DNA from 4 places in the Telluria sp. AC161 genome. Region 3 is predicted to be linked to each of the others. Evidence: predicted binding sites of a transcription regulator. Region 3 holds the regulator's gene; each other region holds the start of a gene.
What was found. The regulator sigma-54, encoded in region 3, starts transcription at its own class of promoters, with help from an activator protein. The targets are predictions, from matches to a motif close to TGGCANGNAANCTGCTTT.

Region 1 (2,197 bases), 2.1 Mb from region 3:
CAGGACGGCGTTTCGCGTTGTTGCCAATGACAACCTGATCGGCCGCACGCTGGCCACGTATACGCTCAGCACGCTGAAAGCAAAAAAGATTGCCGTGATCGATGACCGCACGGCCTTCGGCCAGGGACTGGCGGACGAATTCGTCAAGGGCGTCAAGAAGGCGGGGGCGGGCACAAGCGTGGTCAGCCGCCAGTTCACCAGCGACAAGGCCACCGATTTCAGCGCCATCCTGACCCAGATCCGCGCGCGCGATCCGGACGTGATTTTTTATGGCGGCATGGACGCGGTGGCCGGGCCGATGCTCAAACAGATGAAGGCGCTCGGACTGCGCGCCAAGCTTATTTCGGGCGATGGCGTCTGCTCGGAAAAAATGCCGCTGCTGGCCGGCGACGCGCTGGTCGACGACAAGGTCTACTGCGTCGTGGCGGGCGGGGTTGGTGCCGCACAGGAAGCGGGCCTGAATGCGTTCACACAGCGTTACCAGCAGCGCTACAAGCTCCCGGTACAGTCATATGCGCCGTATGCCTACGATGCGGTGATGGTCTTCGCGAAAGCGATGCAGAGCGCAAATTCGAGCGATCCAGCCAAGTTCCTGCCGGCGCTGGCCGCCGTCAGGCACGAGGGCGTTACCGGCAGCATCGCCTTCGATCGGAAGGGCGATTTGCGTGACGCCGCGATGACGATCTATACCTTCCGCAAGGGCAAGAAAGTCAGGCTGGCCGTGCTGCGCTGACGTGCAGCGATCAACCGGAACCAGCCTGTTCCAGACTTGCAGCAACCGGGAATCCATCGGGATTCTTTACAGTCAGTATTTATGAAAATGTAAATACGATAGAAATCAAGCGCCTGGAATAACGGCACGGTAATTGCTCTGTAGCGTGTGCTCGATCAAGTTTCCCTTTGACACAACGCAAGCTTTTTACAGGACCTGCCATGACTATGTCTTACCGTTCTACTCTGGTGCGCCAGGCAACCAACGCCGCCATGCTGGCGATCGGCCTTTTCGGCGCGACGCTGGCGCAAGCCGGCCCGCTCACCTTCACCGACACGACGGTCGGTGGCCCGACATGGAACCGTCCGCTGAGTACCACCACGCTCAGTGGGGTAGGCACCAATGTCGCCTACGATGTCAACCGCATCCGGGTCGACCAGACCGGCAACTACACGTTCTTCAGTCAAAGCCTGGTGCCAGCCGGCTGGGACAACTATCTCGTGCTGTACGCCAATGCATTCGCTGCTTCCTCACCCTTGGCGAACCTGATCGCGCTGAATGACGATCTCACCACCGGCAGCTTCGGCCAGGCTGGATTCACGATTGCCTTGTCCGCCGGGATCGATTACTTTCTGGTCGAAACAGGATTCAGCAACGCCAGCGCTGGCAGCTACAGTACGGTCATCACGGGCCTGAACGGCGGGACTGCAACACTTGCCAACGTAACCGATGTGCCGGAACCGGCCACGATGCTCCTCCTTGGTCTTGGCATGGCCGGGCTCATGGCCGCCCGCCGCCGCACGTAGCACCGGTGTCGGCCGACCTGGCGCTGGTGGTAGGATGCTGCTTTCGTTCAGAAGTCCAGAGGAAGCAATGACCATATTCGCCATGTCCGTCTTCGATGCAACCGTGATTTACGACGGCAAGGAACTCTTCAAGGGGCAGGGCGCCGCCACTGGCTGGGCCGAGAAGCTTGCGAAGGAAATCGAGAGCCGCGTCACCGTCGAAAAGATCGGTACCGGCTGGGCGCTGGTGGGGCGGGTCGACGGCGTCGATTGCCGTTGGGGCATCATGGGGCAGCGCCTCAAGCGGCTGGACTAATCGCCATGCGCAGTTCGAACGGCGGTCTCGTCTATTCCACGGAAACGGGCCGCATGTGCCCGGCCTGTCGCCAGCCTGTGGCGCAGTGCACGTGCAAGACAGCTGCAAGTGCTGCGCCAGTCGGCGACGGCAATGTGCGTGTGTCGTTGCAAAGTAAGGGGCGGGGCGGCAAGAGCGTCACTCTCGTCAAGGGCGTGGCGCTCGATCCGATGGCCCTGGCTATGCTTGGCAAGCAGTTACGTACTGCCTGCGGCGCCGGCGGGACCGTCAAGGACGGCGTGATCGAAGTGCAGGGTGACCATTGCGACACCGTTCTGCAGGCACTCGCCAAACTCGGGCATCGGGCAAAGCGGGCCGGCGGCTGACGCCGGCCCAGGTACATCA
Region 2 (2,197 bases), 4.6 Mb from region 3:
GCTGGTATCGGTCACGTGGCGCCCGCACAGGCGGTACACCAGATAGCTGTCGACGGTGCCAAAGGCCAGCTCGCCCCGCTCGGCGCGCTGGCGGGCGCCCGGGACGTGGTCGAGCAACCATTGCAGCTTGGTGGCGGAAAAATACGCGTCCAGTTCCAGCCCGGTCAGTTCGGCGATCATGGCCGCCCTGCCCGCTTCGCGCAGCCGGTCGCAGGCGCCGGCCGTGCGCCGGTCTTGCCAGACGATGGCGTTGGCCACGGGTTCGCCGGTAACGCGGTCCCACAGGAGCGTCGTTTCGCGCTGATTGGCGATGCCGATCGCGGCGATGCGCGCAGGGTCGACGCCGCTGTCGGTCAGCGCGGCGCGCGCGCAGGCGAGCTGGCTGGCCCAGATGTCCGCCGGATCGTGCTCGACCCAGCCGGGTTGCGGGAAATGCTGGGGAAATTCGCGCTGGCAGCTGGCCACGGCCACGCCGGCATCGTCGAACACGATCGCACGCGAACTGGTGGTGCCCTGGTCGAGGGCGAGGATGTAGTGGGTCAATGCGGTCTCCGGAACGACCGGGGAAAACGCGCACCGAGCGGTGCGCGTCATGAATTATGTGTAAAGCAGGCCGATAGGCCGGATTCTGTGTAATGCCACCTTGCGGCGACACTTGGACAATCATTCCTCTAGGCGCTGAATTACTCCAGCGCTCAAGCTTCCTACCCGCACGCTCCGCGAGCAACATCAACGCGTGCCTATTTGGAATTGCTCCGAGTGGAGGTTACCGCGTTTCACCGTAACTAAATACGCTCGTCTCTGTGGCCCTATTCCTCGCCTTGTACCACTGGCTTGCGCCAGCGGATTTCGGCGGACGGCCGTTAACCGTCACCCTGCTCTATGGAGTCCGGACCTTCCTCCCGTCCACGACCTTGCGGCGTGGACCAGCGACTGCCTGGCCTGCTTCACGGGGCGTATTGTACCCGATATCTGACGGGGATTTCGCGGGCTCTGGCAAGCCTGGGTACCCTACCATGTCAGTACGAAGCCTGGATCGCTGTCGTTTCACCACCTTCTCCCATATTCACCCTATTTGCATGTCGGCATTTATTACACTTTTTTAAAATGTTCAAGAATAATTTTCCCAAGCCATTGAATGAAAAGCACATTGCTTCATGGTGCGGATATTGCTAATGGCCTCGTGTCATTCAAATCTTAGGAAATTATCGTGAAATTCAACATATCGAGCATGGTGACTGCAGTTTTGATTGCTTTTAGCAGCACAGCATCCGCCATTCCAATCCTGAACTTCGAAGGTTCACAAAACGGCGCCTTGATTGAAAACTTTTACAACGGCGGCACGGACAGCTTTGGCAATCGTGGTGGCGACTACGGCGTTACTTTCGAGGGCGGTATCATCAAAGTCGAACATGGTCTTACTTATCTTACGGGAGTGACAAAAATTTCCGTGGCAGGCGGCTTCGCTGACGGCGTATCGTTCAACTATTCGACACGTCAGCCCCTCGGCAATCACTACGGCGATGGGGACTTCCTGGTTTACTACTCGTCAATCCAGAACGACACTCATGGAGCACAGTTCCTTGGTAATACGGGGACAGGCTTCTGTGAAACTCTGCCTGGACAGTTCTGCCTTTTCCGCGGCGCACGAATCCAGGATATTGGCATGGTGCTCGGCAGCTTCACATTTGATCCCACTGCAGCGATCGATACCATCTACTTCGGCAATTTGACGCCGCCTGCCAACCAGTGGGCATTAGGGGCGGACATACCTGGCTACCAGCTACCAGAGCCGGGCACGCTGGCGTTGATTGGCTTGGGTTTTCTTGGTCTCGCGTCACGACATTCGAGGCGTTCAGCGAAACGGTATCAAGCTGGTCAAACCGCAGCCTATTGCCCGCATCGATGTTCGGATCGACATCGCCAGGTCACGCTGCGATGATGGATCACCGTACCAGTACCGCTGTTTATGAAATTTCATGTCGCCATTTCAAAAGCCGTGCTCGTACTGGTCACATAAAATGCCTTGAAAGCTACTTCAAGGACGATCCCCACCATGACGCACCCTTCCCGCACCGGCGGCCAGATCCTGGTCGATGCCCTTTCCATTCACGGCGTCGATACCGCCTTCGGTGTCCCGGGTGAAAGCTACCTGGACGTGCTCGACGCGCTGCACGATTCGAACATCCGCTTCGTG
Region 3 (2,197 bases):
ACGTGTTCGGACATGGCGTGATCCATCGAAAGGAAACACGTATTTTACCGGCAGCGGGATGCAAAAAGGGCGTCCCGAAAAGACGCCCCTGGCGGTGGTGACCTGCGCTCGATCAGGCGGCAGCGACGTCTGCTTCGTCGACGTCCAGGCGTTTGATCGCTGTGCGGTTATGGTCTTTGAGCATCTGCTTGTGCTTCAGAATTTGTCGATCCAGTTTATCCATCAACATGTCGATCGCGGCATACAGGTCTTGTGCGACGCTCGCCACGTGCAGGGTCTTGCCCGACACCTGGACATTGATTTCAGCTTTTTGCCTTTTTTCTTTTTCAGTGAGGTTATCGACGGCCAGGAAGACGTGGGTATCTATGACTTGATCGAAATGGCGAATAATGCGTTCCAGCTTATTCTGAACGTATTCACGGATGGCAGGGGTTACTTCGAGATGGTGACCACTGATGGTGAGGTTCATACACACTCCTTTGAAGATGTCACGTCGCTTGCACCACACAGGAGCTGAAGGCACAGACTGTATGAGCGGCGTTGTTACAAGGCTTTGCGGAGACTGACGGGGGGGATCTTGAGCGCTTCACGGTATTTTGCGACCGTCCTGCGCGCAATGACCATGCCTTGTTCCCCGAGCATTTCCGCGATCTTGCTGTCGGATAATGGATTCTTAGGGTCTTCTGCTCCTGTCAATTGTGCGATGAGCGCACGGATTGCCGTTGAGGATGCTTCGCCTCCCGCTTCGGTGGCAACGTGGCTACCGAAGAAATACTTCAACTCGAACATGCCGTGCGGGGTCAGCATGTATTTCTGGGTTGTGACACGAGAGATGGTGCTCTCGTGCAGACCTAGTGTATCAGCTATCTCGCGCAAAACAAGGGGCCGCATGGCAACCGCGCCGTGGCTGAAAAAGTTGCGCTGGCGCTCGACAATCGCCTCGGCCACACGCAGGATCGTGTCGAAACGCTGGCGCATATTCTTGATGAGCCACTTCGCCTCTTGCATCTGCGCGCCCATCTGGCTCTCGCTGCGGCCCTGCTTGAGCATGGTCGCGTACAGGCTGTTGACGCGCAGGCGCGGCATCACGTCCTGGTTCAGCGTGACCGCCCAGCCGTTCTTGGCGCGCCGCACGATCACGTCCGGCACCACGTAATCCGACACGTTCGACGCGAACGCGGCGCCCGGATGCGGATTGCACTGGCGGACCACGGCCTGCACTTCGCGCAGGTCTTCGTCGTCGCAATCGAGCGCTTTTTTCAGCTTGCTGTATTCGCGCTGCGCGAACCAGGTCAGGTAGCCTTCGACGATCTTCAGGGCCATGCGGCGCGTGACCATCGGCACGCCCGGCATGCGCCGGATCTGCAGCGCCAGGCATTCGGCCGCGCTGCGCGCGCCCACGCCCACCGGGTCCATGCTCTGCACCATCGCCAGCGCGCAGCGCAGTTCGTCGAGATCGACCTCGAGTTCTTCGGGCAGCCGCGCGTGGATGTCGTCGAGCGGTTCTTCCAGGTAGCCGTTGTCGTCCAGCGCGTCGATCACCAGTTCGGCCAGTGCGCGGTCGCGGGTGGACAGCAGCGTTTCGCGCACCTGTTCCATCAGGTGTTCGCGCAGCGTGATGGCGCACGCCTCCAGCTGCGGGCGGCCGTCTTCGTCGTCGCTGCTGCTACTGCTGCCAGAGGATGCGCCGCTGCCTTCGCTCCAGTCGGTGTCGGGCCGGTCGCCATCGATCGCGCCGCCTTCAGCGCCCTCGCCCTCGGCCGGCGCGCTACCCTCGCCTTCGGCCTGCTGGCCCGGCGCCGGCGGCGCCTCGCCCTGTGCCGGCGCATTGTTGATCGCCCCATCGCCCAGCAAGCGCACCGAATGATCGAGCGGATCGTCGAGCCTTTCGAGCAGCGGGTTATCGCCCAGTATCTGCTCGATCTCCTGATGCAGTTCGAGCGTCGACAGCTGCAGCAACCGGATCGATTGCTGCAGCTGTGGCGTGAGCGCCAGGTGCTGCGAAGTGCGGAGCTGAAGGGACTGTTTCATCAATTGAGTATGGCTTACATGCGGAAATGTTCACCGAGGTACACGCGCCGTACCGACTCGTCGGCGATGATATCGTCGGGGCGGCCGGATGCAAGCACCGCGCCCTGATTGATGATGTAGGCGCGGTCGCAGATGCCAAGCGTCTCGCGGACATTGTGGTCGGTGA
Region 4 (2,197 bases), 4.0 Mb from region 3:
TCGTCGGTATTCACGTCGATGCGTTTGCCGCTGTGGCTGAAGTGGTACCAGTACAGCAGCATCGAGCCGAACGATGCCATCAGGCGGTCGGCGATATCGCGCGCGCCGGTGATGTGGTGGTCGTCCTTCTCGGGCAGCGTGCAGCCCAGGACCGACACGCCCGTGCGCATCACGTCCATCGGATGGGCATTGGCCGGCAAGGCTTCGAGCGCGCTTTTCAGCGCCTGCGGCAGGCCGCGCAGCGAACGCAGCTTGGCCTTGTAGCCGCGCAGTTCGCCGTCGTTCGGCAGCTTGCCGTGCACCAGCAGGTAGGCGATTTCTTCGAATTCGCTGGTGGTGGCGATGTCGAGGATGTCGTAGCCGCGGTAATGCAGGTCGTTGCCCGACTTGCCGACCGAGCACAGTGCGGTGTTACCAGCGGCGACGCCGGACAGGGCGACGGATTTCTTCGGCTTGAAGGTCGGGGTTTCCTGGTTCTGCGTAGTCATGTGCGGTCTCCTTACTTGACTTTGTTCTGGGCAAACAGCGCGTCGAGCTTTTGCTCGTAGCTGTGGTAATCGATGCGGTCATACAGTTCGGCGCGCGTCTGCATCGTGTCCAGCACGTTCTGCTGGGTGCCGTCGCGGCGGATCGCGGTGTAGACGTTTTCGGCGGCCTTGTTCATCGCGCGAAACGCCGACAGCGGATACAGCACCAGGCCGACGCCGGCGCCGGCCAGCTCATCGACGGTAAACAGCGGCGTCGCGCCGAACTCGGTGATATTGGCCAGCACCGGCACCTTGACGGCGTCGGCGAAGCGCTTGTACATGTCGAGCGTCGTCATCGCTTCCGGGAAGATCATGTCGGCGCCTGCTTCGACACAGGCCACGGCGCGCTCGATCGCTGCGTCCAGGCCTTCGACGGCCAGCGCATCGGTGCGCGCCATGATCACGAAGTCGTCATCCAGACGGGCATCGGCAGCGGCGCGGATGCGGTCGACCATTTCTTCCTTGCTGACGATTTCCTTGCCCGGCCGGTGGCCGCAGCGCTTGGCGCCGACCTGGTCTTCGATGTGGCAGGCCGCCGCGCCGGCTTTGCTGAGCGAACGCACGGTGCGCGCGACATTGAAGGCCGACGCGCCAAAGCCGGTGTCGACGTCGACCAGCAGCGGCAGATCGCAGACGTCGGTGATGCGGCGCACGTCGACCAGAACATCGTCGAGGTTCGAGATGCCCAGGTCAGGCAGACCGAGGGAGCCGGCAGCGACGCCGCCACCGGACAGGTAGATGGCCTTGAAGCCGGCGCGCTTGGCCAGCAATGCGTGGTTGGCGTTGATCGCGCCCACGACTTGCAGCGGGGATTCATCGAGGATCGCCTGGCGGAAGGCGGCGCCTGCGGAAAGTTTGCTCATGCTGGTCCTTGTCATCACGGTGAAGAAGTTATGGTCTTCATTGCAAGCACCGTGCCAGCGCCGGTTGATCCGCGATGTCCCGACATTTCAAGCACTTGCGTGCCTATTCTACCCAAATCGTCCTCAAACACACCGGCCATTGTTTCACTCTGAAACACCAGTTTGAAACATGAAACACGCAGGCGCAAAAAAACCGGGTGGCGCCTTGCAGCGCACACCCGGTTGACTGGATAGTTCAGCCGGTCTTAGTGACCCGACGCGCCCGATGCGCCGATACCGGTCTCGGCGCGCACCTGCTGCGCTTCGAAGCCTGCACGGTCGATCCGGGCACGAGGACCCTTGTCGGTGATCGAGAACAGCCAGATACCGATGAAGCCCACTGCCATCGAGAAGATCGCTGGCGAGGCGTACGGGAAGATCGCGGCCGGATGGTGCAGCACATCGACCCACACCGATTTCGACACGATCGTCAGGCCCACTGCCGTGGCCAAGCCCAGGAAGCCGCCGATCGTGGCACCGCGGGTGGTGCAATCCTTCCACAGCACCGACATGAACAGCACCGGGAAGTTGGCCGATGCGGCAATCGCGAAGGCCAGCGACACCATGAAGGCGACGTTCTGCTTCTCAAAAGCGATACCCAGCACCACGGCCACGATACCCAGGCCGATGGTGGTGATCTTCGATACGCGCAGCTCGTTTTCGCTGGTGGCATTGCCCTTCTTGAACACGGTCGCATACAGATCGTGCGACACGGCCGAAGCACCCGACAGCGTGAGACCCGCCACCACAGCCAGGATGGTCGCGAAC

Region 1: ACZ0AJ_RS12550 (PEP-CTERM sorting domain-containing protein) is a predicted target of sigma-54. The motif match lies at 856-873, and genes of this name have one in related genera.
Region 2: ACZ0AJ_RS01350 (PEP-CTERM sorting domain-containing protein) is a predicted target of sigma-54. The motif match lies at 1,159-1,176, and genes of this name have one in related genera.
Region 4: prpB (methylisocitrate lyase) is a predicted target of sigma-54. The motif match lies at 1,430-1,447, and genes of this name have one in related genera.

Annotation. Positions count from the first base shown of each region.
Region 1 covers NZ_OZ409861.1:2,800,860-2,803,056, reverse strand. Annotated here, with positions in the region: gene ACZ0AJ_RS12555 (branched-chain amino acid ABC transporter substrate-binding protein) at 1-733, shown strand, start outside; gene ACZ0AJ_RS12550 (PEP-CTERM sorting domain-containing protein) at 934-1,518, shown strand; gene ACZ0AJ_RS12545 (hypothetical protein) at 1,586-1,813, shown strand; gene ACZ0AJ_RS12540 (translation initiation factor Sui1) at 1,819-2,178, shown strand; gene ACZ0AJ_RS12535 (hypothetical protein) at 2,195-2,197, opposite strand, start outside.
Region 2 covers NZ_OZ409861.1:295,873-298,069, reverse strand. Annotated here, with positions in the region: gene glpK (glycerol kinase GlpK) at 1-543, opposite strand, end outside; RNA gene rnpB (RNase P RNA component class A) at 602-949, opposite strand; gene ACZ0AJ_RS01350 (PEP-CTERM sorting domain-containing protein) at 1,211-1,942, shown strand; gene ACZ0AJ_RS01345 (thiamine pyrophosphate-binding protein) at 2,057-2,197, shown strand, end outside.
Region 3 covers NZ_OZ409861.1:4,921,195-4,923,391, reverse strand. Annotated here, with positions in the region: gene ACZ0AJ_RS21910 (enoyl-CoA hydratase/isomerase family protein) at 1-14, opposite strand, end outside; gene hpf (ribosome hibernation-promoting factor, HPF/YfiA family) at 113-469, opposite strand; gene ACZ0AJ_RS21900 (RNA polymerase factor sigma-54) at 544-2,031, opposite strand; gene lptB (LPS export ABC transporter ATP-binding protein) at 2,046-2,197, opposite strand, start outside.
Region 4 covers NZ_OZ409861.1:965,847-968,043, reverse strand. Annotated here, with positions in the region: gene prpC (bifunctional 2-methylcitrate synthase/citrate synthase) at 1-488, opposite strand, end outside; gene prpB (methylisocitrate lyase) at 500-1,390, opposite strand; gene ACZ0AJ_RS04340 (cation acetate symporter) at 1,636-2,197, opposite strand, start outside.